One region of the Sporomusa aerivorans genome, then DNA from elsewhere that is predicted to be linked to it. Evidence: riboswitches for the same ligand, from Rfam matches in the RefSeq annotation. Region 1 holds a riboswitch; each other region holds the start of a gene.
What was found. A riboswitch is a leader RNA that binds a small molecule or an ion and turns the genes downstream of it on or off. The one in region 1 is predicted to bind cobalamin.

Region 1 (5,278 bases):
TGGTTGTTCTGAGGAAGATTATATAGAAATAAGGAGCGTGGCTTGAGTGAAACAAAGTAAAAGAAAGAAACGCAGTTTGTGTTGGCTGGGGGCTGTAGTGGCCTCTACAATGCTGATAACACCGCCTGTCTTTGCCCAGGAACAGGAAGAGTTTTCTTTGGACCAGTTGGTGGTAACCGCCAACCGGGTCCCGACGAAAGTATCTGAAGCTGCGGCCAATGTAACCGTGATTACCCGAGAGGAAATAGAACGGGGAAATTATACCAGCCTGACCGATGTTTTAAAGCATGCAGACGGAGTTGTTGTGTCGCAGCAGGGGTTTCCCGGAGGCGAGGAGTATATCTGGCTGAATGGTGACGAACGGGTTGCGATTCTGGTGGACGGCCGCAGAGCAAATTTAGGTAAGCTGGCCGGGTCAAGCACCCGTTCCACTTACGATTTAAACAGTTTTCCGGCCCTTGGCAATATTGAGCGCATTGAAATTGTGAAAGGAGCGGCATCGGCTTTATATGGCTCGGATGCAGTAGGTGGTGTAATTAATATCATCACCCGTAAGGGTGAGAAAACGCAGTCCTCCGTTAAAATGGGAACAGGCTCCTGGGGGATGCGCACTTATGATTTCACGACAGAGGGCAGCGACAACGATTGGAGCTGGTTTTTATCAGGCGGAAAACGAGAGCAGGATTACTATTCTTATAAGGATTTTAAGACCGGAACGGTAAAAGATATGCCCAATAGCGCCTATGACCAGAAGCACCTGACGTTACGGCTTGATAAACAGTTGACGGACGACACGTCGCTGACTTTCAGCGCCGGGCATGCCGACGACCATAAGGGACAGCCTGGCGGAGTTCCCGGATATTATAATCACAATGAAACCGCCTATCTGGATACGCTGACCAATACCTGGGATTTAACCTATCATATGAAGAGAAATGCTGAGGTACCAGCTGACCTGCGGATATATCAGAATTATTACAAATATAATTTTCAAGCTTCCGGGTCGAGCGACGGCATGTATAATAATAAGGAGTTGGGTATTTCCTGGCAAGATGGCTGGCGGCTGAATGAACGAAATCTGCTAACCGGCGGCGTCGAATGGCGGGACGTAAAAGTGCAATATCCCGGCTTCTACGACAATAAGAAAATCACCAATAAGGCGTTTTATCTGGAAGACCAGCTGCAGATCGACGATAAATGGGTCTTTACGCCAGGAGTGCGCTATGACCACTACAACATGTTCGGCTCAAAAACGACGCCGCGGGCTTCCTTGAATTACCAGATGGACAAGAATACAGACATGTATCTTTCCTGGGGCAAGGTGTTTAACGCCCCTACTACAGATGATTTGTATTGGCCTTCACAATATGGCGGCTATATGGTCGGCAATCCGGATTTAAAACCAGAAACCGGATATACGACAACGTTAGGCATCAATAAAAAACTGGATGCCAAAACCAGCCTGAAAGCTAGTTATTTCCAAAGCAGGTTAAAGGATGCGATTGACTGGGATAATGCCACTGGCGTGTGGACGCCTTCCAATATCAATGAGGCAAAAAAACAAGGATTTGATGTAGAACTACGGCGTAATCTTTCTCCGGCCTGGGCTGTCAAAACGGGTTATTCCTATCTAAAAGTGGAAACGAAGGAAAAGACCGATTCCGCTTATACGCTTGACACGGATAATTCACAGCCAAACGGTTACCGGCTGGGCATCAGATATACACAGGACAAGTGGAGCGTTGACCTTGACGGGACGGGCGCAAGCGGACGCAGCACTCAAAAGTTTAGTTCCAGCCGCTATTGGATTATGGATCTTTCAGTCAATTATTCCGTCGACAAGAATACCCGTGCTTATTTCAAAGGCAAAAACCTGACTAACCGGGCTTATGAGTTATATGGAGATTCCTACCTGGGCGCATATCCTATGGAAGCCCGCAATTATCAGTTCGGCATTAATTATTCTTTTTAGAAACACTGTCCAGGGCAATCGGCGGCATGAGGTTGTCTGATCCATGCAATAACCTCCAACCCGGTGTTGGCGGTTATTGGCCCAGGTTTTGCCAGGATATGGTTGGATGATATAAAACCTAAGAAAAGTGAAAGGAGCAAAACATGAAGAAAAGAATACTGCTGTTTGCTTTGTGTTGCTGGCTGCTTACAGGCATTGCCGTACAGGCCGCGGAGCCGTCCGCAGCTGCGCCATTGGACTGGGAGATCAGTGTCCGGCCCAAACCGACCGAACAGGAAATAGAAAAAGCACGCTGGTATCCGGTGTTTGCCAATGATATTGCCATATATGAGTTTGACCCGAAATCGCTGCGTTCTGACGAAGCAGATAAAAATGTAGTACGGGTTTTGACTAAAACCACTTTTACCGATCCGAAAGTTAGCGACAATTTAAATGAAAAGTACAAAGAAAAACTAACTGCAGACGATAAGGTTGCTTACATTGAAATAGAGATGGCCTTTCAGATCAGGCAAAAAATGTATGCAGTTATCGGGGCAAAGGTATTCAGTGAGCAAGGAAGACTGCTGGAAGAGCGTCAGCCTGCGGAAAAATTTGCGCCTGTACCTGTAAAGACCTTAGCTGATTCCATGTATGATATCGCCAAAAATTATCTAAGAAATAATTAAACAATACCGGTCCGGTACTATGTGGGGCGTGTCGCAAGGCGTTTTTGAAAAAACGCACAGTGGCGCGCTTCTTTGTTTTGAAGCGTTTGATTACCGCTAGAAGAAATATGTCGAATTTGGCAGAAGAAAAACTTTCGACAAAATTAACCACTTGTGGTAAGATTTAGTTACTAAACAAAAATTAAACAAGGAAATAACGAAAAACTAAATAAACCAATGGTGCAGGTGTCCACAAGGACATAATAGAGAAACCGGTTCAAGGCCGGTGCGGTCCCGCCACTGTAATGGGGAGTGAATCCAAGAAATGCCACTGAGACATATCGTCTTGGGAAGGTTTGGAGGAGCTATGATCCTAAGCCAGGAGAACTGCCTGTACAACAATCACCGTTGACCTGCGAGCGATGGGAAGGGGATTTGCGTATTTTGGCATTTTATTCAGGCAGCTGTTTGCCCGAAATAAGTCAAGAAGCCTCCCCGCATGTCGTTTTGCGTCGCGGGAGGCTTCTTTTTATTTAACTATTGAGGTAAGAGCGCGAATACAGAGCAGGTGATATGCTTATGAACAACATGCAATACTTGAAAGTCGGTGAATATCCGTGGCCTGTTACCGCTGGCGTCAGCTCATTTCTTTTGTACTGCTAACTTTGCTGCTCATTGTGTTGCCCGGGTTTGCCTCGGCTTCCCCGGCAGGGCTTGAATCTCCGGGGGACAGGCCGGTAAATCCGCAGCCTGTGGCTGATGGCGAAATTTTACCGGCGGCTGAGCCAGTCAGCCAGCCTGATTCCTATGGGCAACATCCCCTGGTTGTACAGTTGGACTATTTAAAGGTCGATCAGGCTAAGCCCCTGCTTAGCGCAGTGGTGCCTGAAGACCAGATTAAAACCGACCCGCTGCGAAATACCCTGGTGATCATGAGTAGCCCGGATGTGTATGACCAGATTCACTATTTGCTGACCAAGATCGACACACCGCCCAAGCAGGTCATGTTCGAAGTGCAGGTTATTGAGCTTAACCGCGATGATTCGACCAACCTCGGTGTCGACTGGGGAGCCTCGACTAAACTGCCGTCTGCGCCGGTAAGTGACGACCTGCCATACCGGATTGGCACGGGGAAATACGGCGTTAATCTCCAGGGGGTTGTCAACCGCCTGATTGAAAATAAAAAAGGCCGGCTGCTGGCCAGTCCGCGGGTCGCGACTCTGGACGGCGTAACGGCGAAAATCCTGATCGGCGACAAGCTGGCTGTGGAGAGCTCCCAGCCTACGACCGGCAGTATTCCCATCATCTCGGTAGTTTACGTGGATGTCGGCATTAAGCTGGAGGTAACGCCGGCGGTAAATAAAGACGGATACATTACTACCCGGATTCAGCCGGAAGTAAGCAACAAGACCGACACCACGAAGAACGGCAATCCCAATATCCGGACCCGGCAGGCCGATGCCACCCTCAGGGTTAAAAGCGGTGTGACCATTGTGCTGGGCGGTCTGATTCAGCGACAGGAAACCCGGGACACCTTCAAAGTACCCATACTGGGGCAGCTGCCGCTTGTGGGGGGGCTGTTTCACTCCACTTCCAAGCAGATCACCGAGACCGAGCTGGTCATCATGCTGACACCCAAGATAATTGAGTAAATATATACTCAGGAGGTATATAAATCATGAGCAAATTATTGCGGGCAGTTTCACTGGCGTTGCTGCTTTTAACCACCCCCATGCTGGCGGCCGGCCAGGCTGCCACTGCCGTACCGCCGGTTTCCGGCGTGGTCCTAATGCCGCCAAACGTTCAGTTATTTGGTCATGTCAGTCTTATAAATTGTTATGCTCTTTCCAATAGCTGCTATGCGGTGGTGGAACTCCGTGATACTCCCGGCAAAAGCGTAGTGGTCAGAACGGCCGAAACAAGGCTGCAAAGCCTGCTGGAAACCGCTTTGGCCACAGGCAACCTGATTGCTTTTGTGGGACAGGGGGTTCTTGTCCAGTCGCCGCCCAGGGGCGGGACCTGGAATCTGGAGGTTTATGCGATTGACGAAGTAACGCTATACAACCGGAAGTAAAGTTTCCGTTTTGCAACTGTAAAGGAGAAGCAAATGAAAAGAAGCATAAGCTGTCTGGTGCTCTTGTATATATGCCTGTTGTACCCGCTGCCGGCGGCGGCCGCCCAGCCGGTCGACATGGCCGCCCGGTGGGCGCCGGTCATCTGCCAGACAGATGGCAGCGACGGCCTGGCCGCACCGCAGAATATATTTACTTTGATCAACTATGACCGCGACTGGCGGCTTAATAACAACTGGTATAACCTGCTGTTCTACCCGTTGGACCAGGCTATGTACTACTCGGTCGTGGAAAGTGACACCCATTATTTTATCGGCTATTATCAATACTATCCCAGACATGCCGGCGGCGGGCATGAGCATGACCTGACCGGCGTGCTGGCCGCCGTAAGCAAAACGCCTGACGGCGCCGGGCGGCTGGACATGCTGGTAACCTACAGCAATCACCAGTGGCAGAAATGGTCCGGTTCCCGGGTCCGGCTGGAAGGCAGACATCCGGTAGTGAAAATCCGGACCGCAAGCCATGAGATTACCGCCCTCGGCAAGAGCCGCCGGGCCTTGCCGGCGACTGCCCTGTATGCGGCGGCCGGA
Region 2 (12,368 bases), 710 kb from region 1:
AGTTCGTAGTGTGTGCCTGTCTGCGGCTTCAAGTCGGCGCCGGGCTCCGTTTTGTACATCTGATGCAAATCCGGCATTTTATAAGATTGCCCCACACTGGCATACAGATTCTCGTCTTCAGCCAGCTTATGAACAAACTGCATCTGGCCGCTGAAGTTGGTGTTGTTATAATCACCGGGCGCTCCGGTTGTCCAGGACTCGCGCGCGCTTAAGATCAGCGTATTCAGATCACTGACCTGCTTTTCATACTGGGTATAAGCGGAAAAGTTGTTTCTAGTCTGTTTTGACTCCTTATACGGGGTATATTCCTCCCGCTTAAAGGAACCGCCAAATAAGACTTTACCACTGTCTAACCCCCAGTCTTTTTGCAGATCAAGCCCGTAGTTTCTGTTCTTTTCCTCATCAACCGCACGTTTATTGCCCGAGAAAGTTAATGCGTCTTTTTCACGTGTCCGGTCTACATAATAAGCCGTTGTTTGGAAATGATCATCCCGATAAGTTAACTGCATATTATTTCTGTCAACATTCTGTTTTGTATCCGCTTTGCTTGTAATATAGCGATATTCTGATTCAATATGATTAACCGCTAAGTCTAACTTATCACTAAATGAATAAGTTAGGCTTAGATTATTATTCTCGGGGCCGACCCACTTCGTTCCATCAGTAGCGACCTTCTTACGAGTACCCCATTCCGAATATTGATAGCCGATACCCAAATTACCGGCTTGTAAACCAAGGGTATGCTCTTGCTGTCCATAATTGCCCCAGCCGGTCTTAAAATAATTATCGCGCTTTTTCTTGGTAATGATGTTGATGACACCGCCGGTTGCCTCACTGCCGTACAGAACCGAGCCGCCGCCTCTGACAATCTCTACCCGTTCGACGTTTTCAACAGGAATATCGGTTAAGTCATAGGTGGCGCGAACATTAAGCGGCACTCCGTTCAGCAGTACCAGCGTGCCGCCGGCGGCTCCTCTGATAACAATTTTGCTGTACATGTTGCCTAGGGACGAACCTGCCGTACCATATTGCTGCATTTCGATGCCGGTCGAAAACTTCAACGCGTCGTATAAATTACTGGCGCCAGTATTTTGCAAGTCCTTCTCAGTTAAAATTTCGGTAGAAGCCGCTACATCTACATCGCGTTTCTCATAACGCTGTGCAGTTACAATTACTTGTTCAAGGGAAAATTCACTTTCCTCCGCAGCAAATACCGGTATGGAAGAACAGCTTATCCCCAGCATAATTACTGAATAGATCATTTTTCCTAATATATTCTTTTTATTTTTTTTACTCTTTGTACTCATTGGCATCCCCTTTTTCATTCCTCGCATTAAGATAATTCCGCAGCAAAAAACGCCATTCTTCCCAGGCAATCAGAAAGAATGGCGTTACTCATTATAAGCACAAACCAAATAAACCCCTCCCTATCACTCGTAGGTGTAAAAGGCATTCACAAAGCAGGCAGTTCTCCTGGCTCTGGTTCTTCGCTCGCCCAAGCCTTCCCAAGACGCTTCGTCTCAGTGGCATATTTTGGGTTCGCTCCCCATTACAGTGGCGGGACCGCGCCGGTATTGCACCGTTCTTCCCTATTAAGCCCTTGCGGGCACCTGTTTCGTCCAATATGCAATTTTTTTTTGCTAGTATAGCAAACTTATTGGCAAAAGTCAATCAGCGATACCGTTCTCCGGCTCACCTCTAGCAGTAAAATTTTACTTTAGTTAATAGAAAGTGTGTTCTATCTCCTACTCCTTTATAACCACCCCAAATATATTAACAAGAGCAATTGCCTGTGCGGGAGCGATTATACAACCGCGAAGGTTATCTGTGGTTAGGCCCAGCTGATAAAACTGACAGGTGCTAAGATCGATTCCTGCAAGTTTAACGCCTGAAAATTGGACTTTATCAAGATTGCAATGTGAGAAGCTTACGTCAGTTAATGTGGCGGAGTAAAAGTCAGACTCAGTAAAAGAAGAGTTTTGAAGGCTGACTTTCTTACAATTGGTGTAACGCAGCACGGAATAAGCGGCATTGCAGTTATCAATAGCAACATTTCTCAAAGATGCCTCGGTCAGGTCAATACCAACCAGCTTGCAGTTGGTTAACCGGACACGGTCCATAAAACATTGACTGAAATCCACATTGGAGAGATCACATTGTTCAAAGATAGTGTCGGTTAGGTTGACGGAGGGCCAATGAACGGAATTAAAAACAACATTTTTAAATAAAACCTGGTTAATAGCAACGTTTTCAGCAGTCTGAACCTCTAATGTACAGTCTTGTATAAGGCTGAGTTCCAGGCAGTCTTCGTCGTGAAACCCGTTCTTATACGTCAAGGGTAATTCGGGAGGCAGATTTGGCGTTACTAATTTGGATTTAGCAAATTTTTTGACCATGATATTACCTCAAGCTAATAAAATCGTTCTGTTATTCTTCCTGTTAGCCTATCGCTGTCCTGTAACACTAAGGGCCTATTAACCTTATATTTACCGTTTAAATACAAAGATCCTGTTGAATTACTGTGATGCAGGATTTTGCACGTAGTCAGCAAATTGATCAATGCCCTTATATATAGTAGAATTCCGCTGTAAAGGTTGTGTGCAGGAATTTCTAAGAATAAATCGCATATTACTGATGGTCATTTACCAAAGCGCAAACCGGCAATCATCATTATGGATGATTGCCGGTCTATTTCTAAGAACGCAGGCTTGGGGAAATGAAACACAGGGACTCACAACTTCTACCGGGTTAAAAATTTGATACAAACCCCACTGAAACGCCGCGGGTATCATACCCGGGATTATGAGTTCTAAAACCGTTAGAAACATGCATTAGCGTATATCCTACATTTACTGAAGAGCTGTCATTGAATTTATAAATAAGTTTAGGCCCGACCCGCCACATAAAATTATAATATCTTCCTCCTGCCGGAAATGGTTTATCGTATAAAATAACTCCGCCGCTTATATCTAATGCTGCCAATAGCTTGCCAGAATAATGTTTTTCAGTGCGAATCATGTATATTGGTCCGATACCGACTGCGGAGCTTTCTTGAGAGTGTGTCTGGTTTTCAAGAGTTACGTTTCCAATCGGTCGAGTGATTGTAATCCCCCGGTATATGGACTTATTTTTTTTCTCAGAAATTTTCTCTAGTATATGCAGCGATACCGTATCCAGATCGCGGTCATTGTTGCTTGTAGTCAGGTAGTCCCAATCCAGCTCAAGCTTGGAATCAGCTGCATAACAATACTGTCCCGGCGTGAAAATCAGCAAAAAGTTAATGACTACTACTAAATAAATTAATCTACGCATATTACGACACTCCTCGTATGATTGCTTTATATTATTGACTATATGGCTACATTATGTAAAACCTCCAAAAATCCCTGTTGTACGCAAACATTATTAATATTCCATATATGTAATGATTTACCTGTTAAGTACAAAATTTTTTTTTACGAATGATAAACTCAGGACCTACACAGCGACTATCCGGGACTGCCCACGCAATAAAGCAGACTAAGCTTCAAGTGGAGTTTTAACCCCATCTGAAGCTTAGTCATCGGATAAATATTTCTTATGAAAACAAGCCACACTATGTTGAATATATTCAACGCAAAGGGGGTCTAATTACGTTCAAAATAAATGATCATGTTGTATACGGCGCAACGGGAGTATGCCGGATTACAGATATTATAAAAGATAAGTTTAGCAGCAGTAATGAAACTGAAACTGAATACTATGTGTTACAGCCTGTTTACAACACTAATGTGACCATTAAGACTCCCGTGAATAATTCCAATGCTGCGATGAGACCAATCATTTCAAAAGATGAGATTTTAGCATTGATAGCCATGATGCCCGAGATAGAACCCGTTTTAGTAGACAATGAGAAACAGCGCAGCGAGCAATTTCGGGCCGCGCTTAAAACAGGCAAGACCGAAGAATGGATAAAAATTATTAAGACGCTATATTTAGATAAAAAAGCGAAATCCGCCGTCAATAAAAAATTAACCAAGACAGAGGAAGGTATTATGAACAGTGCTGAAAAGCAATTAAATGAAGAATTTGCGACAGCATTGAACATTTCACCTGACGAGGTTGTTCCCTATATTCTCGATCGCATGCCGGAATAATCCCCCTGTGGAAACAGGGGGACAGGGACACTGTTTTCCGATACCGCTAAGGAACTGGTTGGTATTAGCAAACAGGGAACCATAATTCTACCCTGAATTATGGTTCCCTGTTTTTATCGTAATTCATATGCAGTTTGCGCCAACTTCACGCCTCATAATTTCACTGTTCAAATTGGGGGGGAACCCGCCGACTTTGGTACTTATAATGGTTATACAGCAATGCTGCAGATAATAGTAATGTTAGCATCTCAGCAACAGGTACAGTTAGCCATATGCCTCTTATACCGAATAATTCCGGTAATATGACAATACCCGCCCCTATCCAAACTATGCCTTTGCTCAATGCAATCAAGACCGCGCTTTGTGGTTTGCAAATAGCAGTAAAATAACCTGATGCAACGATATTCAATCCATTTACTATAAAGGCTGAAGCATATAGTTTGGCGCCGTATTCAGCAAAGTCAAGAACAGTATCATTATGCACATCTAAAAATATCACGATTATTTCTCTGGCAAAGGCAGAAATAGCTATGAAAAGTCCTACACCGATAACGAAGGCTGAGAAACCAGCAAGCTGCAATACTTTTTTCACCCGCTCCATTTTGCCACTGCCATAATTATAACTAATAATGGCGCCAACGCCATCTGATAATCCTATCAGAATATTATTCCCGATAAAAGACAAATAGCTAATAGCTGTGAAGGCAGCTACGCCGACTTCGCCTACATAACGCATAAGCGTAATATTAAATAAGAATGCCGTAACACCTGTGCCGATCTCGGCTAGGCCTTCCGATGAACCATTATAGATAATCTTGCATGCCAGCGTTTTTTTAAAACTGCCTTCAGACAATTTTAAAGTTGTTTTGCCCGTTATAAAAGGAAGTACCGCCATAACAAAAGCAATACTATAACCTAATCCTGCAGTCAACGCAGCCCCTTTAATCCCCAGTCCGAGCCGTGCAATCAACAAGTAGTTAAGCATCATATGACTTATAACGGCGACCACTAGAATCTGCATGGAATATACAGGCTTCCCCAGGATTTTTAACACATAGTCCAAAACAAACATGATTCCTAAAAATGGCAGGAATATACCTGTCCAGCTAATATACGTTGTTACCAGTACCAACAGTTGTTTATTGGCACCCAGGAAAACAGCCATCTGTTCAGTAAAACCAACGGCAATTACCGAGAGTATAAGCGATATGGCACCTACTGAGAAAAGAGATGTTTTAAAGGCGTCTCCCGCCTCTTTTATATCTCCTTCACCTAACTTCCGCCCTATGAAACTTTGTGCGCCAATACCGATGATTACACCAACTGCAATCATTACGCTGAAAAAAGGCATAGCAATGTTGACACTTGCTAACGCATTAACCCCAATATAATTACCGACAAAAAAACCGTCTACAATGGTGTTTAGGCCTAGAAATAACATCCCTGCAATCGCAGGAATACTGTATTTTAAAAATAATGAAATAATACTTTCTGTTCCCAGTACGTTTCCATTCATGTTTATCACCCCTTATGAGATGATAAACCTTGGAGCAACTCCAATGTCAAGGATTAGTTGCAATCCAAACTTCGTAGTAATCAAGACCATCTTTATGAGAACTTGCCATATATCTTCCAATCAGGGGACCGTTTACTTGTCTACCTTGTTTTTTTAGATAATCCAAAGCTTTGTTCAGTACATCATTCTCTTGTTCTGAGTAGTTTGTTCCCGCGATTGTATATAAATAATTCATCCCCTGTAAGGAAGAAAGCTCCTGTTGCTCCGCGCCATCCAGTAAATACAGATTTTCTTCATCAATGCTAATCCCCACTTGCGCTGAACTAAAATTGGGACTACCCATAAGTTCTGCCTGCGGGACTAATAGGGTATAGCGTATACGGTCATCTATCCAATCCTCTTTTTTATATTTTCGTATCAGAGTAATCAGGTCTTCTGCTTGCGTGCCAATCAGCTTAAATTTAAAGACCGGTGCAGAAACAATAAGAAATTCGCCTAACCGTTCTTCACACAGCTTATATTGATAAGCAGCCTGGGTAATCATATTCTTTAGCTTAGTTAATTCTTGTATCCTATTCTCGACTATCCTTTGATTCTGATAAAGTACATTCTTAATGTCGCCAATATCCATTTCCGTTATAATTTTTTTAATATCTTTAACAGACAGTTCCATATTGCGAAAGAATAGTATATCCATGAGGACTACCACTTCATCATAAGAGTAATACCTATATCCGTTCTCACTATTTTTCTGCGCTGAAAGTATACCGCTCTTTTCATAATACCGCAATGTATCTGTCGATACATCGAAAAGTTTTGCTACTTCACCGATAGTCCATTTTTCATTCATTTCGTATACCCTGCCTTAATAACTTGTGGTTATTGCGCTAGTTCGCGCATAGCCTTTATATCTTTTCTTCATTTCTATCTCTGTTAATTATACCCGCATCGTAGCAAGGTACACCATAACCAATGATGAAGAATTGCAGTTTTAGGCAATTTTTATGCAGTAACGGTAACGAGGCTGCCACTATAGATATTGTGCCTCGAAGAATACGAAGCATATGCCGTTTTTGCGTGAAAGATATGTAAAATATACTCGAAATCTTATTTTAAATAATATCCGCCGGCTGGAGTTACAACCCAAAATAAAATGCCACCCAAGTCCGGAGGCATTTTATGATTTATTCCTATACCAGACCTTCTTCTGGCTAACCGCAGTCAGCCATTTTGCATAGAAATTTTTTGGTTTCTGTATTGTTAGTGCATTTACAGGACAAATTGGCAGATAATGCCGTTAGAGAATTCGTCAGCCATCATCAATGCCTCTTTTTCGATTTTGTTGAACGTCTCAATACTTTTAGCGTAATCCTTATTAAGCATCGTGACAGCCTCCTCTTTTGTCAATGCCAAATGTGTAAACCACATATTTTTCATACGTTTCACAGACCAATTTGGATTGATACGATTTAGGAAACATACGATTTTCTCTGCGTTTTCATACCACCTTTTTTCAGCGTCCTCCACCGCTTTACTATTCCCAGCCTTTGCCGCCTTCACAAGCTCTGCTGCAATGACGAGATGGTCTGTTATCAGGCGTTCAAACTCGGATGCGATTTGATTCCCATAGGACCGGCAAAACACTCTCGCAAAATCAGGGGCGTTACGTAGAAGACGATTTGTAGTTTGCTCTAAATCAGGCAAATCAAACACAATACCCATAATAACCATTCTCGTCCAGTAAACATGCTGTGTCCAAAGCAGACGGAAACAATCCCTTAAATGAACTTCCGACTGGCTTAGACAGCAATTGCCGCTACCATAAGGTCTAGGCACATAGTCTCCCCCTTTACTCATAGTTATGTTACATAATATGTTGATGATTAGAGTAAGGTGATTAACAACCTGAAGGCCTTGCTGTCATAGGATTAGATTGCGACGAGCTTCAAAGTAAGCACAAGTCAGGAAGCTTCCAGTTGCTTGATATTTCCGATGTAAATAGGCATCACTGATTCAGTGATGCCTATGGGGCTAAAATTCATCTTCTTCATCTTCATCATCTTCATCAAAGTCCGGGAAAAATCCGAACGGGAAAAATCGGCGTCTGCCAAAGCCGCCAAAACGCCCAAAGCCACCAAATCTCCTAAAGCCGCCGAACCTGCCAAAGCCGCCAAAGCCTCTGCCAAAGCCTCTGCCAAAGCCGCCAAAGCGAGGTGGATCATCCATTTGTATGCCGCAATTTGGACAACAGTGCTGCCGGCGAGAATCAAATTCATGGCCGCAGCTGGAACAGACTTTCATAACATCATAACAGCAAGTTTCATACACCCTATATTTAGTAGTAAAAGTTCCTACACACCTTCTCTTACATCTAGGCGTACAGGCCGAACGACATTCACGGCTACCGCATCCCATGTCTATCCCCCCTCCAAAATCAGATTTGTTATATCTTATGTTTGATAGAACCAATATGTTATGTAATATAGAAAATAAAATTAGCCTGCCAAGAGCAGGCCTCTCCCATTTAGCCTCTATTTACACCCAAGACTTTACTGGAAAACACGTGAAAACACGGGGACAGGGACACTGTTTCAATAATGCCAGCTGTTGCAAGTTTCTGGAGGGGTGCGCAGGTATTGTTACCTCTGTCATCTTCCGGCCTGAGAATTGCATTTCAATCTGCAGTTTTCTCCCGCCCCACCACTCGTTTAGAACCAGTGAGCCTGTTTTGTTTGCTGTCGTTTTTGACAACTACGGCAGCAGCGAACCGTGAACCATCTCTTGTCTTAATCATTAATGAAATCTTCCTGTTGCTTGCCTTGACGCGCTAAATAACCTTTACCCCAAGTGCTGATTGATTCAAGCATGGGTTGAAGGCTCAAGCCTAGTTCTGTCAGAGAGTATTCAACCTTGGGTGGAACCTCCGCATAAACCTTGCGGGAAATAAGACCATTCTGCTCCATTTGCCGGAGTTGTTGGGTCAACATTTTTTGACTTATTCCGTTTATACCTTTTAACAAGTCACTAAAACGCTGGTTACTTCTGCTTAATAAGTTTCGTAAAATAAGAACCTTCCATTTATGCCCTATTAAATTCAGCGCCGCTTCAATGGGACAAATCTTAGTATTCACCATTCAGAACCTCCAGTAAAATCACCAATAGTTACTATTCGGTCTGTATCAAACAAAATAGTGCCTTCTTGCGAAAAGTAACTTTGTTTCTTATTATATTAATGAAAGTGGTTGCAGACAATATGTAATAGTTTGTAATATTTTATTTAAACCTTAAGGGGGACCAAAATATGAAAAAAATCAATACCGATTCTCTATTGGATTTTTCACTGGAAAAATCGGTGCGTAAAGGGCTTAGTCATGAAGGCAGTAAGCTTGATGTAGGATTACTGCTATATGCACCGGGTCAAAGCACGCCGGAACATACTCACAAGGATATGGACGAAGTTTTTTATGTTGTTGAAGGTGAAGGAAAATTAACTATTGACGGGGAAGAATTTGCCCTTAAAGAAAAAGATATAATCTTATCTCCACGGGGAGAAGGGCATGGTTTTTTCAATACCAGTTCAGGTAACCTAGTGGTTTTGCAGGTTAAAATTTTCTAAGTGTTCCTTAGTGCAAAAATTCTTTAATAAGGAGATATTTATGAGACGTGTCCGTGATACAGAAAAACAAGTTACGCGCACTGAAGCTATGAGTATTCTAAAAGCTGCCGAATACGGGGTGTTATCTACGGTCGACAAAGCTGGGCAGCCTTATGGCATACCTCTAAACTATATAGTGTTAGATGAGGCGATCTATCTGCATTGTGCTCTTGAGGGTCATAAGTTAGATAATATTTCCCAAAATAGCCAGGTATGCTTTACTGTGGTCGGATATTCGGAAATAGTGCCCAGCTCATTTACGGCCAAATATGAAAGTGTTGTTGTTTTTGGTAAAGCCATGTTGGCCGGTGAGCCTGAAAAGATCAAAATGCTAATAGAACTGGTGAAAAAATACAGTCCGGAATTTCAGGATAAAGGAATGAAGGTAATTGATGCTTTTAAAGATAAATGTGCCGTAATTAAAATTACAATAGAAGATATCACCGGTGTGAAGAAAAGATAGTTTGACTCTTAATGAAGCCAAAGAGGATGGCTCTACTGTTTCCTATAAGAAACAGGGATCCATCCTCTTGTTGTTATATTGTAGGCAAACAGGCCTTACTAGCTTGGCAGCCGCTAATATTCATTTATTTAGGCTTTTGTTTTTTAACAGCTTTATATTTATTTGCGGCTTCTTCGATCTCAGCCTTCAACTGAGTATTCTTCCGGCGACGGGCGACTTCAGCTGCTGCTATACCGTATTCAGTAGATTCTTTAAGATCCCGATTTATTTCTTCGAATTTTCCTTCTAAACTATGCGTAGAATAGGAGTTTTTATCAGTCTCTGCCGGTTGCTGGCCAAACGAGAACGCCATGCCTGAGCCGGCCATAGTCTGGACCTGCGGAAGTTTATTAATAGCAGAAAATAGCTTATTCATACTGGCATTATAAAGAACGCTTTCATGTTTGGCCAGCGCTTTTTCCCGCGCGCGTAGATTTTTAGCCATAGCTTCTTCCCGCTTTAATCTCTCCAGTTCAAGCTTTCTGGTCTCTTCTTCATACACAGCCAGTTGTAGTTGTTTATCGGTTGCTTGCAATTCTACGATGACATGCTGGGTATCTGCACGGTTGTTGTTATCGTCACTGTTAACGGTCGTCGCCGAAGTGCTGTTTCGCACCTCTTGTTCAAGCTTTTTTTGCAATCCGTCACGATATTCCCTTAATGCTGTTAAATTGTTTTTCGGATAGACCATTGCTAGCAACTTATTCAGACCCGCTTGATCTATAGACATGACATCCATCTCCCCAAAATCAGATTGCCGGAACGTACCCTTTATATAGGCATCGAATATTATCAGGAAAAAATTAAGAGTACGACGAAGAAATCAGGAAGGCAGGAACCTTTTACGTCTTTGAAAATTTAGCAACAAGGCTTGGCATAAAAAATCCTGGTTATAATAATAGCATTACTTAGAGCGTATTTATCACCTACACAGATATACTTATCCATTGACAGGGATACTTTCTTGGGGGGCCAGTCAAGTGGTGCATGATATCGCTATAATCCTTCGCACTCTTTTAATGCTGCTGTCGCTGCTGCTTATTGCGCGAATACTAGGCAGAAGGACGTTATCTGAGCTGACCTTTTATGATTTTGTAATCGGACTTTTTATCGGGAATATCGGTAGTTCTGTAATTACTGACGAAGAGTTTGGCATTCGTAACGGTCTCATAGTTCTGACAGTTGCAACATTATGGATTCTGGCGATTAGTATGCTAGCACTTAAGTCCGTACCGGCCAGAAAATTAATTGAGGCGGAACCGCTAACAGTACTGCGCAGAGGTAAGATTTTAGAAAACAATTTGAAGAAACGCTATTATAATGTCAATGATTTACTGGAAATGCTACGTGAACAAGGCATTTTTGACCCAAACGAAGTAGAAATGGCATTGATTGAATCAGACGGTCATCTCAGCGTGCTAAAAAAGCCGGAATATCAGTCCCCTTCTGCCAAGGACTTCGCCATTCAGAAACAAAACCTGACGCCAGCAAGTACTCTAGCCGGTACAGAGGTTATAATCAATGGTAAAATTATTGATCAAGGGTTAGTCCAAAGTGGTCTGACTTTGGATCAGCTCGAGTGTCAGCTAAGCAAAGCGGGCGTGACGGATTGGCAGGAAGTAACGTTGGCCATGGTTACACCTGACGGCCAGTTATACGTAGACAAACGTAACGACACGTAATAACAATAGTAGTAAAACGAGGGGCCAGGGACCGTGCTATAAGCTTTTCCCCAATGTTTCAGCTCTCGCTATTCCGTCGGTTTTCAGAATATCATCTTTGTCATGAAGACCCGGTACTATGATTATGCCGCTGTCCTTCCAACTCAGAAAATTAGCAATTAGCTTGTAGGACTTGATAATACCCTCGTAATGGTATTCATCCTCCTCACCGCCGCAGACTAAAAGTATGCAATCTTTTATCTTTAATGCCCTTTTGCCGATGAAAAAAGAATAGAACTTATCAATAGCAGCTTTCAGCTGTACCGGAAACGAGAACCAATACAAGGGTGTTGCAAACACAAGCGTATCTGCCTGCTCCAGAAGCGGCGCCAGTTCATTAAAATCGTCCGGAATAGAACAAGCGCCCCCTTTACTGTAACAAGTCTTACAGTCTAAACAGCCATTAATTTTTTTATCTGCCGTTGTATATTTTACAGTCGTGTGTCCCGCCTGCCGCGCGCCGGCAATAAATGCATCCGCCAGCTTGTCGCTATTGCCGCCTTTTCTGGGACTGCCAGTCAAAACAAGGATATTTTTTGCCATACTTAGATTCCCCCCTTAGATTTGTTTTTCTGGATACTATTCCTGTTATAATAGTACTCACTAATATCCCAATCAACAAGTACGCACTTATTTGTATTATAGTATCCTTTTATATACTTCACCACTTGCTAAATAAAAAGGCAACGACATCACACCCTATGCTGTGATGTCGTTGTTTTTTATGGTGAACCAAGCCGCAGCACTCCGCCTTAACATGCGCGCTGCAAAAAAATTCGCATACATCAGTATTTTACAGAATAACATTCTGCATTAAACATATTTAACAGAATAATAT
Region 3 (12,368 bases), 96 kb from region 1:
GGTTTCTGACCAGGAGTTTTGTATTTAGTCAACTGTTTAAACTCCCAACTGCAGACGGTTGGGAGTTTTGATTTTTAGGCAATCTGCGGCGGTTTTTGCCAAATGTAAGTACTGTTGGCACAGGTCGATCCTGCCATGGGAGTTTCTGCTGCTATGGAATGTATACCGGGACCTGGGAAATTCGCTATGAGCCCATGAGCAACCTTTTCAACAACAGAACATCAGGATTACTAAAAACAAAGGAGTTGTTTTTTGCATGAAAAATCTTTATTCACTCATTACCGGCATCTTGCTGCTGGCCGTATTCGGTTGTGTAAGCCTGCTGCCCTCGCCGGCGGCCGCTGCACCGGCCAACGCCGGTAAAAAGGCCATCCTGGTTGTAAGTTTTGGCACTACTTTTCCTGAAACTATGAAAACAACGATTGAGGCAACGGAAAATAAAATCAGGGCAGAGTTCCCGGATTATGAAGTTCGCCGTGCGTTCAGCTCCCGTATCATCATCAAAAGGCTGGCTGAACGGGACGGTATAAAAGTTGACACGGAAAAACAGGCGCTTGACCGTCTGAAAGCCGAAGGCTATACCGAAGTAATTGTCCAGCCTATGCAAATAACTCCCGGCGAAGAGTATGAACTGATTGCCGGTGTGGTGAAACATGCACAGGCAGCCAAGGATTTTGAAAAAATTGCCATTGGCCGGCCGGTACTTTACTATATGGGACAAGAAGGACAAAACGATGATTATCTGGCGGCCGTTAAAGCGGTAGCTACCCAATTCCCGGCATTGAAAAAGAATGAAGCCGTTATGCTGATGGGACACGGCGGTCCGCATCCGGCAACCGCTGCCTATGGTGTGCTGCAGGCTAAACTGAATGATGCCGGTTATAAGAATGCGTATGTATTCACGGTAGAGGGCTATCCGACTTTCGAAGGCGCCATTGAAAAGCTTAAAGCCGATAAAGTCAAAAAAGTTACCCTGATGCCGTTTATGCTGGTGGCCGGCGATCATGCCAACAATGATATGGCCGGTGATGAAAAAGACTCCTTCAAGAGCCAGCTTATTGCCGCCGGTTTCAAAGTGGATACCTATATCCATGGTTTAGGTGAAAATGCCGCCATTCAGGATATCTATGTTGAGCATGTTAAAGATGCCATTGCCGACCTGAATAGCCCTGTAGCCAAGAAACATTAATTCTAATACCTGACAACTGAATAACCAAGAGTTAGGTGCCCTACGGGCTTAATAGGGAAGTCCGGTTAAAAGCCGGCGCGGTCCCGCCACTGTAATGGGGAGCCAGTCCATGAGATGCCACTGGGATGAGAAGTCCTGGGAAGGTTTGGATGCGCTATGAACCAGAGTCAGGAGAACTGCCTAATTTACAGTCACCGTTTTTAACCCACGAGGTATGGGGAGGGGATTAAGCTTATTTCGTTATAAGTATAACCATATGCGGCGAGTGTAACGTTGTATCTGGTGATGCATAGTGGGACTAAAAAACATCTCCTTTTAAATAAGGAGATGTTTTTTTCTTAATGTATTAGAGTTTATCCTGTGACTAACCCGCTCTAAGACTCCCCCTTCTGTAAGCGGGAGTAAGAGCGGATAAGTCCCGGGATAAGGGTAACTAACCTTCAGATGGGGCTAAAACCCCACCTGAAGCTAAGTTTACTTTATAAGTGTATTTGTTCGTAATGACATTAACGGCCGCGACAGCGTTTCGATAATACCCTTATTTGCTGTGAACTGAGAACTAGTAATATTTACTGCAAAGGAGAAAAGAAGTTTGACCATCAGCAAAGCACTGACCGGGTTAATGACAGTGTTGCTTGTGTTCTTCATAACGGTTGCCGGTCAGGCCCGTGATGGTGTGGCTTTTTCCTGCCAAATTCCGTATTACTTCGGAAAAGTCAGGGATTCTGTCACTCCCGGTACACAAACGGCAGCATTGTTCAGTATTGAAAATCGTACTCCCAGCGGGAAAAAGGCATTAATAACAATTGACCTGCCGCCAGGCTTTAGTCCCGCCGGTTCCCTGGGGGAATGGGAAATACACAGACAGGGCGGGAATTACCGGCTGACCAGGCAAGCTACACTGGCAGGCGGTTATGATCAATGGTATGACCTACTGCCTTTGGAGGTCGCAGACGGACTGCCGGCAGGTGTGTATACAGCCACTGCCAGCGTTGGCGGTGAAACAAAGCAAGTGCCGGTAGCTGTGAATGCCGGTCAGGGTGAGGCTCTTAAACCGGTTGCCATAACCGGACTTGTGCTGCCTTTGGACAGAAACGGAAAAACAGATGAACGCATGGGCCGCAATGTCTTAGTACTCAGGGACCGCCAGTGGGACTACTACAAGAATGTACTGACAGGCAAAGGTGCGTCAAATCAGGAAATCGAGGCCATCCACCCGGTGACTCATCTGGGAGTGGATATTGCCAACCCGTCCGGTGTGCAGAAACTGGTTGTGGTAAGTGTCAGCCTGCTGGACGCCGCCAGCCGTTTACCGGTCCAAGGTCTGTTTACCCCTGGTGCGACCAGCGAGGATGTCAATGGCGGAGCAATGGACCGGCAAAAGAACTTTCTGGAAGCCTTTACGGCCCTAGACGGGGATGTCAGTCAACGGCTGCAGATTCCGGTGTACGCCGACGAGCGCGATTTAACGGATGGGGAGTATATTCTTAGGACCGAGGTAAGTGACGGGGTGGCGCCGCCTTTAATCTGGGAAGAAAAGCTTACAATTGTCAAAAAAGACAGCAGGGCGCTGCTGGTAGTCAGCCTGGCGGTAATGACGGTTGCGCTGGGGGCGGTGATGGCGCTGCGCCGTTGCCGGCAGGTACTCACTGTGCTGAAAACGCGCTGGCTGGTAACCATCGCTTTGTTTGGCGCGGCGGCATTTGCGGTTGTCAATGTGCCTTCTACCTTGCTAAATGACTTCTTCCATATTCTGTTGGGGCCGTTCGGCTTTATCATCACCGGTTTATTCAGCGGTGTATTTCTGTATATGATGGTGGTGGCGCTGGTAATCTTAATTCCCCGTCCGGGTGTGGTGGCGCTGATGACGGTTGTTCGCATGCTTTTGGGGATGTTGGCTTTCGGGCAGATTTCTCCCATTAGTTTGTTGTCATACGGCTTGCAAGCCTTTTGGCTGGAATTTTTGATTTACAGCAGCGGACTGTACGGCTGGCTGCAGAACCGCCAGGAACACAATCTGTCTTGGAGTAAGATTGCACTGTTGGCAGCTAGCTGCGGTGTGGCCGACACTATTGCAACCTATGCAGCGCTGCAGGCTATGGCGGTTTTATACCGGATGTATTATGCCGCCTGGTACATTGCTTTGGTATTGGCTCTCAATGGTTTTATCTATACTGCCGTCGGCGCAGTCTGCGGTAGCTTCCTCGGCAGCCGGCTGGCCAAAGTGGGGGGAGACTGAAGATGGATTATATTGTAGAACTACGTGATGTCTCGTTTACCTACCGGCATCGCGATACACCCAGTGTGAAAAATGTCAGTCTCAAGATTAAGGCAGGCGAATTTCTGCTGCTGACAGGGGCGACAGGCTGTGGAAAAAGTACTTTGCTGAAGATGCTCAACGGGCTGATTCCCCAGGAAAGCGGGGGCAGGCTTACCGGTGAAGTTTTTGTGGGTGGCTGCTCTACTCAGAATATAGCCGTGTCCGCGATGAGCCGCACGGTTGGGCTGGTTTTTCAGAATCCGGAGGATCAAATTTTTTCAACCACGGTATATGATGAAGTTGCTTTTGTACTTGAAAACATGGGGATGACAGCAGCCGGGGCTGAGCCACTGGTTAAGGAAGCGCTAAAACTGGTTGGTCTGGCCGATAAGGCGGAGGCGAGTGTTCACGCTTTATCAGGCGGGCAGAAGCAGCGACTGGCTGTGGCGGCCGTACTGGCGGCCAAACCGCAGGTGCTGGCGCTGGACGAACCTATCAGCCAGCTGGATCCGCAAGGAGCTTTGGAACTATTGGCGGTGCTTAAGCAGCTTAACAGCGAACAGGGAATTACCATAATTTTAGTCGAGCATCGCCTCCACGAGGTGTTGCCTCTGTGCCACCGGGTGGCTGTTATGGAGGACGGACAGCTCCACTGGCAGGGCAGTTGTGCGGAAGCGTACGCCTGCCAGGACCTGTTTGCGGAACTTGGCCTCAGGCTGCCGCAGCCAGTGACAATTTGCCACAAATTAGGGGTTGCGGTGCAATCGGCCGAAGTCAGTCATGTGGTAGCGGCTATCCGGCAATGTTATACCGTTCCCATATATGAGCCGGCAACGGCGGCAGGCCCGCCGCTCAGGCCGACAGATGAGCCGGCGGTAACGGTCCGGCAATTATCCTTTGCCTATGACAATTCCAGGGATCTGGTGCTGAATAATCTTGCGCTAACTATTGCAAGAGGACAGTTTGTTGCGCTTATGGGTAATAACGGCGCCGGCAAATCGACCTTATTGCACCTGATCGGCGGGTTGCTCAGGCCGGTCACGGGCGAAATCCGGGTCCTGGGGCAAAAGCTTGCCGCTATCTCACCGTCGGTCGGCATGGTATTGCAAAATCCCGATTTTATGCTTTTTAACAGTACGGTACGGGAGGAGATCAGTTTTAGTCTGCGTCAGCAGCAAGCGGATGACGGGAACTGGCCGGAAATTTGTCAATTCTTTGCCGGTAAACTTGGTCTGGCAGGCCTGGAGGCTGATTTCCCGCTGGCACTGAGCCGCGGACAGCGTCTCAGGGTAGCCATTGCCGCTGTCTTGACTTCTCAGCCGCAGGTTTTGCTGCTGGACGAGCCGACAACCGGTCAGGATATCGGGCACATTGAGGATATCGTCCTGCTCCTTAGGGAATACACCCGGCAAGGCGGCAGCATTGTTTTTTGCACCCATGACACCGAGGTGGCAGCCCGGTTTGCCGACCGTGTGATTGTTATGCGTCAGGGGCGGATTATAGCCGACGACGTGCCGGCGATGGTCTTTCAGGATCAGACTATGTTGGCATCGGCCGGCCTGAAACCGCCGGCGGCGCTGCTTACAGCCCGGGCTTTATACGGCGGTGCGGCGCTGACTGTAGAGGAGGTGGTGGCGTATGTACGATCGGCAGGTGTGGGAAGCTACTCCCGGGAAGACTTTGCTTCATAGACTGGATACCCGCTCCAAAATAGTGATTCTGCTTTTGCTGGCAGCCATGGTTTTGTTGGTGGACAGTCCCCGTCTCCTGTTTCTCCTGTTTTGTCTGTCGCTTTGCCTGCACGGAGTCGCCCGCTCCTCGCCGGCCAGGTGGCGGGTACTGATGGTGTTTGTACTCTTGGGTATCTGGGGCTCGATGACAAGCCAGGCGCTGTTTTACGCCCGGGAGCCGCGGACCGTTATCGCCTGCCTGCTGCCACCGGCAACCCCTGTTATTGGCGCGCTGACCGGCGGGGTGTACATTTACCGGGAGGGTCTGGAGTATGGCGCTGTTCAGGCGCTGCGTTCCGGTACTATGCTGACTTTGGGACTCTTGCTTAACTGGACAAGCGATCCGCGGCACATGCTGCGCAGTCTGCTGTCCTGGCATTTGCCGTATGAACTGGGCTTCATGCTGATAACCGGACTTAGATTCCTGCCGGTGATTTTTCAGGAGACAGTCATTGTACTGACCGCCCAGCGTCTCAGAGGCTTCAATCCGCTGCGGGCGCTTTCACCCCGGCGTTTGATTCAAACTGCTTTTCAGACCTTGTTTCCTATTTTGGCGCGAACGCAGCGGCGGGCCGCTACCTTGGCCGCATCGGTGGAAAGCCGCGGTTTTGGCCGGGAAGTGCCAGCAGTGCCCCTGGCTCCCTGGCCTGGTCCGGAGCGGTTGTTCTGTTACAGCCTGCTGCTTATCGTCCTTGGCGTCATTGTATTGAAATTGATTGATGCGCTGCAGTATAACGGCCTGTTATATGTGTCGTCCTGGCGGGCATTGTATGATGTTATGAAAGAGTGGCTGTAAAGATAATGCAAAAGTTTTTTACAACAGGACTTGCCATATTGTTTATAAGTACTCTGGGTCTTTTGGCCGTGCAAATTTTTGGCATACAGAGCAGCCAGGTGAGTTTTTCCCGTCAGCAAAACGGCACGCAAACAGGCGCTTATGTTAAGGTGCTGGAAGCCGGGCTGGGTCAAACTGAGGTATTTAACTACCAGCGTATGGGCTTTAATAAAGGTTTTATCCGGTTTTCCCCTGACGGCAGATTCTTGGCTGCCGGTTCAGAAGCTGGCGAGGTGCTGCTGTATGATACCCGGGGCAGCCTTATCTGGCGCAATACGGTCGGCTTAGGCAAGCTCTCCGCCCTTGAATTTACCCCGGATGGCCGGGCAGTACTTGTTGGCGATACCAGCCAACAGGGGTGTTTATTCAGTCTAGACGTAACGGACGGCAAGGAATTGTGGCGGCAAGCCAGTGTTAATGAACTGGGCGTAGATATCAGGGAAAAAACATTTCCCGGAATGGTAGCTATCCGGACAGATTCCGCCGGTATGATTTACGCTGTGGCGCAGCGGTATATAAAACATCCTGACGGGCGTAACCAGTATGTCGGGCGGATTTACAAGTATACGCACGACGGCAGGAAAGCAGGCGCATTCCCCAGTGATCAAAATCTGGACTGCTGGGTAAGCTGGCTTGGCGTGGATGATGACGGCGGGAGAGTGGTTTTTTCCACAGCAAATTTTGATATGGCTAAATATACCTATGACCAGAATGTGTATTGCCTGGACGGGACGCTCCAGACCGTGCTGTGGAGCCGTTATCTGGATGCCATCCAGCCGTACCCGAATGTTACCATGCGTACAGGCCTTGAAATTAGCGGCAATGGCGGGTATGTGGCCGGTATTGCCAGTGACGGGCGGTGTTTTCTGTTCGACGGTGAGCAGGGAGAGGAGTTGTGGCGGCGCAGCATTACCCAGCCGCAGAAGATTGCCGGTGTCTATATTAACTCCACCGGCAATTTCAGTCAGATTGTAGGTGAATATGCTATATTTACGACAGGCAATACATATAACCGCGCCAACTGGCAGCTGCCAACCCCGGTGGAAAACCCCAATTCCAACAGTTTGTTTGTGTTTGATTTGCAGGGCAATCTGGTAAATAACTATAAAATCGGCGGGATGATTGAGCAAATTTCTACCGGTAAACATCAGGCTGCTTTGGCCGGCGGCCGGAATGTCCGCTCCAAGGACCCGTCCGTACATGGGTTGTATATTGTTGCCATACCGGAAGCCCGTCTGGTGGATTATGCCGCTACCACCGGCCCGTGTGTTGCTGCGGCTATCAGCGCTGACGGACGGTATGCCGCCGGGATCGAAGCCCCAATCCAACTGGACGACGGGCAGATTATCGGCGAGTATAAACTCATTCTTCTGGCTAAGCAAAACCGGCAGTAGCCGCTGCTATGAAATCCTATAAAGATTTTTCCCCAGGCGGGCAGTGAGCAACGCTTCGACGCTTGTGCTAAAACTACGCTTTTACTCACTGGCCGCCAGTAATCTTTATCCGACGGCTAACCCGCCTCTTAACTCCCACTTCTCCAAGTGGGAGTTATACCCCTACAGGCACAGGCGAGCAGCTAAATCCCGGATAAGAGCGACTGACCTTCAGATAGGGCTAAAAACCACCTGAAGCTAAGTCTGCTTTATTGGATACTATATAGACCGGCCGATGCGCCGCCTGCGAAATTAAAGTTACGGAGATGAAGCTATGGAATTAAGAGCACAGGCAAAGGTATTGTTGCTGCGGCTCCTGCTGGTAACTTTTCTTGGACTGTCACTGACTTTAGCCGCCGGCTGCAGCGGCGCCGGCAGTAATGCACCCCAGCCGGCAGGGACTGCCGGTGCTTACGAAATTGTGGACGATACCGGGACAGTGCTGAAACTTCAGCATAAGCCACAGAAGATTGCCTCGCTGTCTATTAGCACCGATGAAATTCTCATGGCCCTGGTAGCGCCGGAGCGTATTGCCGCTTTTAGCTATTTAGTTGATGACAGCGGTATTTCCAATATTGCCGACCAGGCCAAAGCGGTACCTGGCCGGATTAAGGCCAACGCCGAAGTCGTTATTGCCCTCCAGCCGGATCTGGTGATTATTCCGGACTGGCAGCCGGTGACCTTAATCCAGACCCTCCGGGAGGCAGGCGTTGCTGTGTATGTATATAAAGCGCCCGCAAATCTGGTTGAGGTCAAACAATCGATTGCAGCCATAGCCCGCGTGGTCGGGGAAGAAGCGGCCGGCGGCCGGGTCATTGAGAACATGGATAAAGAACTGGCGGGAATTGGTGAGATTGTAAAGCAGATACCGGCGGAAAAGCGGCAAGTGGCGATACGGTCTAACCTGATGGGGGACAATGGCGGTAAAGGCAGCACTTTTGAAGATATTTGCCGTTATGCCGGGGTTGAGGACGGAGCGGCTATGATTGGGCTGACTATGAACGAGGTTATGTCCAAGGAGCAAATAGTCAGAATTAATCCCGATGTTATTTTCTTGCCGTTATGGGATTACAGCGGTAAGAACGATCTGAAGAAATTTGGCGAGGATATGCAAAATGATCCGGCGCTGCAGCCGGTAAAAGCCATTCAAAACAGACGGCTGGTTGCTGTTCCCGACAGCCATTTATCCTGTAACTCGCAGTATATTGTCGAGGCTGTGCGGGATGTAGCCCGTGCCGCGTATCCGGAATATTTCAAAGACAAATAAGTTGGCAGTGTAAGCATGGGAGGAGAGACAGACCATGGGGAACATCCTGTTTTTGTCCAACATTGACCGTCAGTGCGTCATGCTGGAAAATGCCAGGCGGCAATTAAGCGCCGAAGGTCATTTAAAGGAAGCAGGCGGCATTATTTATTTGCAGGACAACCTTGTCTGGAATAGGGAGTGGCAAAAGCAATTTGCCGACAGCCGGCTGGTGTTGTTTTCCTGGATGGGCATGGGGCGCGATACGCTGTTTCTTAGAGAGGCCACGGAATTTTTGCGGAAGAATAAGCTTGCTCATGTTATGCTGGCTACGGAAATCCAGCCGGAAGATACGTTTGGCGGCGTAACGCCCGAAGAGCGAAATAAGATGCGCAGATATCTGGCATACAGCGGCATCAGAAACTACCGTAATTTTTGGCTATGGCTAAATAGCAGGTATTGCCGGCAGACGTGCCAGTATGAAGAGCCGCAGCAATTATTATGGAACGGCATCTTTCATCCCCGGGCCGGTAAGGTTTTTACCGATGTGGCCGAATACCGGCGGCTGTTTTGTAAACCGGACCAGGCAACTGTCGGCCTTATTTTTCCGCGGGATGAATGGATTTGGTCCGATTTGACCTATCAAACAGAGTTAATTGAGGCAATTGAGGCCCAGGGCCTTAATGTTATTGCGGCGTTTAGTCATTGGGCGCGTAATAACGAACTGAACGCTGCCGGGGTGGATGATACCGTAAGCGCCTTCTTCTTCCAGCAGGGTTTGCCGGTTATTGACGTCTTAATTAACACCTTCAAGTTTTCGCTGACCGTAGGAAAACCGGTGGATGGCCGCTTCCTGCAAAACCTGGGCGTGCCTGTGCTGCAGGCTTATGTGATGCTCAGATCACGCGAGGATTGGCGCTGCAGTCCGGAAGGCCTTTCGCCCATGGAAATTACCTGCAACATTGCCCTGCCTGAGTTTGACGGCGTTATTCATGCCGTACCGGTTGCCGGCAAAGAGGTTAGTCCTGACGGAACGGTAAAATACCGGACGCTGCCCGGGCGGATTCAACGGGTTGCCGCGAAAGCGGCTAAATGGGCGAAACTGCGGCGCAGGGCCAACAGTGAGAAAAAAATTGCCATTATCTTTCATAATTATCCGCCCACCAATGCCCATATCGGCAACGCGCAGGGCCTGGATTCACCGGCCAGCATCCGTCTGCTGCTGGAGCGGATGGCAGAGCGGGGCTATAAGGTGGCGGATATTCCGCCTGACAGCCGGGCATTCATGGATTCCCTGCTGGCGGCTGCCACCAACGACCGACGCTTTTTGTCCGAGTGTGTTCTTAAGCAGGCTCCGGGCAAGCTTTCGGCTGATCATTACCGTTTTTGGTTTGATGCTATTATGCCGTGGATTCAGGAGGAGCTTATCAGAGACTGGGGGCAACCGCCGGGTGAGGTTTTCCGGTATGAAAATGAACTGTTGGTTCCTGGTCTGCTAAACGGCAATATATTTCTTACCGTTCAGCCGCCGCGCGGTTTTGGCGAAGACGCCGCGAAAATATATCATTCACCGGACTGTGCTCCCACCCACCATTATCTGGCCTATTATCACTGGCTTAGAGATATCTGGCAGGCGGACGCCGTTGTCCATGTCGGCACGCATGGCACTTTAGAGTGGCTGCCGGGTAAAGGCGCCGGCCTGTCAGCAGCCTGCTATCCGGATCTGGCGCTTGGTGACCTGCCTAATGTCTACCCGTTTTTGCTTACCATTGTCGGTGAGGGAATACAGGCCAAGCGGCGGGGCGCCGCCTGTCTGATCGGCCATTTGCCGCCGCCGGTCAGCCAGGCCGGCACCTATGATGAGTTGGCGGAACTGGAAAAGTTGCTTGATGAATACTGCCATTTCCTGCAGAATCAACCCGGGAATGTCCAGGTTGTGGCCGAACTGATCCAACAAAAAGTAATGGAAACCAATTTGAAGGACGACATGGGGCAGGCCGAAGGCGAGCTGTTTGCCGATTACGTACAGCGCCTGCACAATTACATAACCGACATCAAAAACATGCAAATCCGGGTCGGATTGCATACGCTCGGCTGCCCGCCACAGGGGGAAGTATTAATTGAATATTTGCTGGCTCTGACCCAGCAGGCGAACGGAGAAATACCCTCGCTCACTGAAACGGTAGCTGCCAGCCATGGTTATGATTACGATGAACTGCTGACGCAAAGCGGCAAGCTCCTGCCGGACGGCAGTAAAACCTGCGGCGCACTGCTTGATGAAATCCGGCAGCAATGCCGGGAAATTATTGAATGGCTGTATAACCATGACTTTTTACCTGAGCAGGCGGAAGCGATTACAGACAGGACCGAATTGGCAGCCTTCAATCAGGAGCTTAGAGCAGAGTTAAGACAAGTAGCAGGCTATATTTGCCAGTCACTTTACCCGAACGTCATGAAAACAGAGCAGGAAATCGCCAATCTGCTGTCCGCCCTGGAAGGCCGGTATGTTGAACCCGGCCCGGCCGGAGCGCCGACCAGCGGGATGGCCGATATCCTGCCGACTGGCCGCAATTTTTACGGCGTTGATCCGCGCACTTTGCCGACAGCGGCTGCCTGGGAAGTGGGCAAGACGCTGGGCGATAGTTTGATTGAACGCTATATTGCCGATGAGGGACGCTACCCGGAAAATATCGGCATGATATTCTGGAGCGGCGCCAATATGCGCAGTCACGGACAATGCATTGCTGAATTCTTCTATTTACTGGGTGTCCGGCCGGTATGGCAGCGCGGCAGTCAAAGGGTCGTTGGCCTGGAGGTTATTCCGCCTGCCGAGCTTAAGCGGCCGCGAATTGATGTAACGGCCCGCATTGGCGGTTTATTTCGCGACAGCATGCCCATGGCCGTAAAATGGATGGACAGGGCGGTCAGTCTTGTCGCCAGGCTGGAAGAAGGCCCTGAGGTTAACTATGTACGCAAGCATGTCCTGAACGATACTGAACTGATGAAAGAGCAGGGAATAGAACCTGCTGCTGCCTGGGAACAGGCCTGCTATAGGGTATTTGGCTGCCCTCCCGGCACTTATGGCGCCGGTGTCAGCCACCTCCTGGAAGAAAAGAACTGGGAAACCGTCGATGATTTGGCAAGAGTGTATGTTCGCTGGGGAGCCCATGCATATGGCGCCGGGGCGAGTGGCGCATTTGTGCCGGAATTATTCAGCCGCCGGCTGGCAGCTCTTGATGTTACCGTGAAAAACGAAGATAACCGGGAAGTGCACATGCTTAATTCCGATGATTTTAATTCCTTCCACGGCGGCATGATCGCTGCTGTCCGCAGTCTGAAAGGCGTGGCGCCGCGCTCATACTGCGGCGACAGTTCCAACCGCCGCCAGGTCAGGCTCAGGAGTCTGGCTGAGGAATTTAAGCGTTTGTTCCGGGGAGAGACCATGAACCCGAAATATATTGAAGGCATGAAGCAGCATGGCTATAAAGGGGCTGCCGATCTGGCCGCCGTTGTGGCCCATTGCTATGAGTGGGACGCTACCAGTGCTGTCATGGAGGACTGGATGTACCAGGGACTGGCCGATAAATACGCGCTTGACAGAAATATGCGCGAATGGATGAGCGCTGTAAATCCCTGGGCCTTGCAGCGGATTGCTGAAAAACTACTGGAGGCTGAGCA

Region 2: it holds a riboswitch for cobalamin, as region 1 does, so the genes downstream of both, SATMO3_RS09015 (TonB-dependent receptor plug domain-containing protein) here and SATMO3_RS05535 (type II secretion system protein GspD) in region 1, are expected to answer to the same signal.
Region 3: it holds a riboswitch for cobalamin, as region 1 does, so the genes downstream of both, SATMO3_RS05215 (hypothetical protein) here and SATMO3_RS05535 (type II secretion system protein GspD) in region 1, are expected to answer to the same signal.

Annotation. Positions count from the first base shown of each region.
Region 1 is NZ_CP156926.1:1,257,032-1,262,309, forward strand. Features, by position in the region: gene SATMO3_RS05525 (TonB-dependent receptor plug domain-containing protein) at 47-1,972, shown strand; gene SATMO3_RS05530 (hypothetical protein) at 2,116-2,637, shown strand; cobalamin riboswitch at 2,844-3,026, shown strand; gene SATMO3_RS05535 (type II secretion system protein GspD) at 3,234-4,268, shown strand; gene SATMO3_RS05540 (hypothetical protein) at 4,295-4,690, shown strand; gene SATMO3_RS05545 (hypothetical protein) at 4,724-5,278, shown strand, end outside.
Region 2 is NZ_CP156926.1:1,968,210-1,980,577, reverse strand. Features, by position in the region: gene SATMO3_RS09015 (TonB-dependent receptor plug domain-containing protein) at 1-1,307, opposite strand, end outside; cobalamin riboswitch at 1,446-1,629, opposite strand; gene SATMO3_RS09010 (pentapeptide repeat-containing protein) at 1,746-2,396, opposite strand; gene SATMO3_RS09005 (acyloxyacyl hydrolase) at 2,749-3,312, opposite strand; gene SATMO3_RS09000 (CarD family transcriptional regulator) at 3,549-4,136, shown strand; gene SATMO3_RS08995 (MATE family efflux transporter) at 4,297-5,652, opposite strand; gene SATMO3_RS08990 (MerR family transcriptional regulator) at 5,699-6,502, opposite strand; gene SATMO3_RS08985 (hypothetical protein) at 6,922-7,488, opposite strand; gene SATMO3_RS08980 (hypothetical protein) at 7,614-7,928, opposite strand; gene SATMO3_RS08975 (winged helix-turn-helix transcriptional regulator) at 8,439-8,783, opposite strand; gene SATMO3_RS08970 (cupin domain-containing protein) at 8,954-9,268, shown strand; gene SATMO3_RS08965 (pyridoxamine 5'-phosphate oxidase family protein) at 9,309-9,770, shown strand; gene SATMO3_RS08960 (hypothetical protein) at 9,895-10,539, opposite strand; gene SATMO3_RS08955 (YetF domain-containing protein) at 10,790-11,491, shown strand; gene SATMO3_RS08950 (flavodoxin family protein) at 11,528-12,073, opposite strand.
Region 3 is NZ_CP156926.1:1,157,909-1,170,276, forward strand. Features, by position in the region: gene SATMO3_RS05210 (sirohydrochlorin cobaltochelatase) at 257-1,189, shown strand; cobalamin riboswitch at 1,206-1,388, shown strand; gene SATMO3_RS05215 (hypothetical protein) at 1,782-3,428, shown strand; gene SATMO3_RS05220 (ABC transporter ATP-binding protein) at 3,431-5,140, shown strand; gene SATMO3_RS05225 (energy-coupling factor transporter transmembrane protein EcfT) at 5,088-5,975, shown strand; gene SATMO3_RS05230 (PQQ-binding-like beta-propeller repeat protein) at 5,981-7,408, shown strand; gene SATMO3_RS05235 (ABC transporter substrate-binding protein) at 7,722-8,714, shown strand; gene cobN (cobaltochelatase subunit CobN) at 8,749-12,368, shown strand, end outside.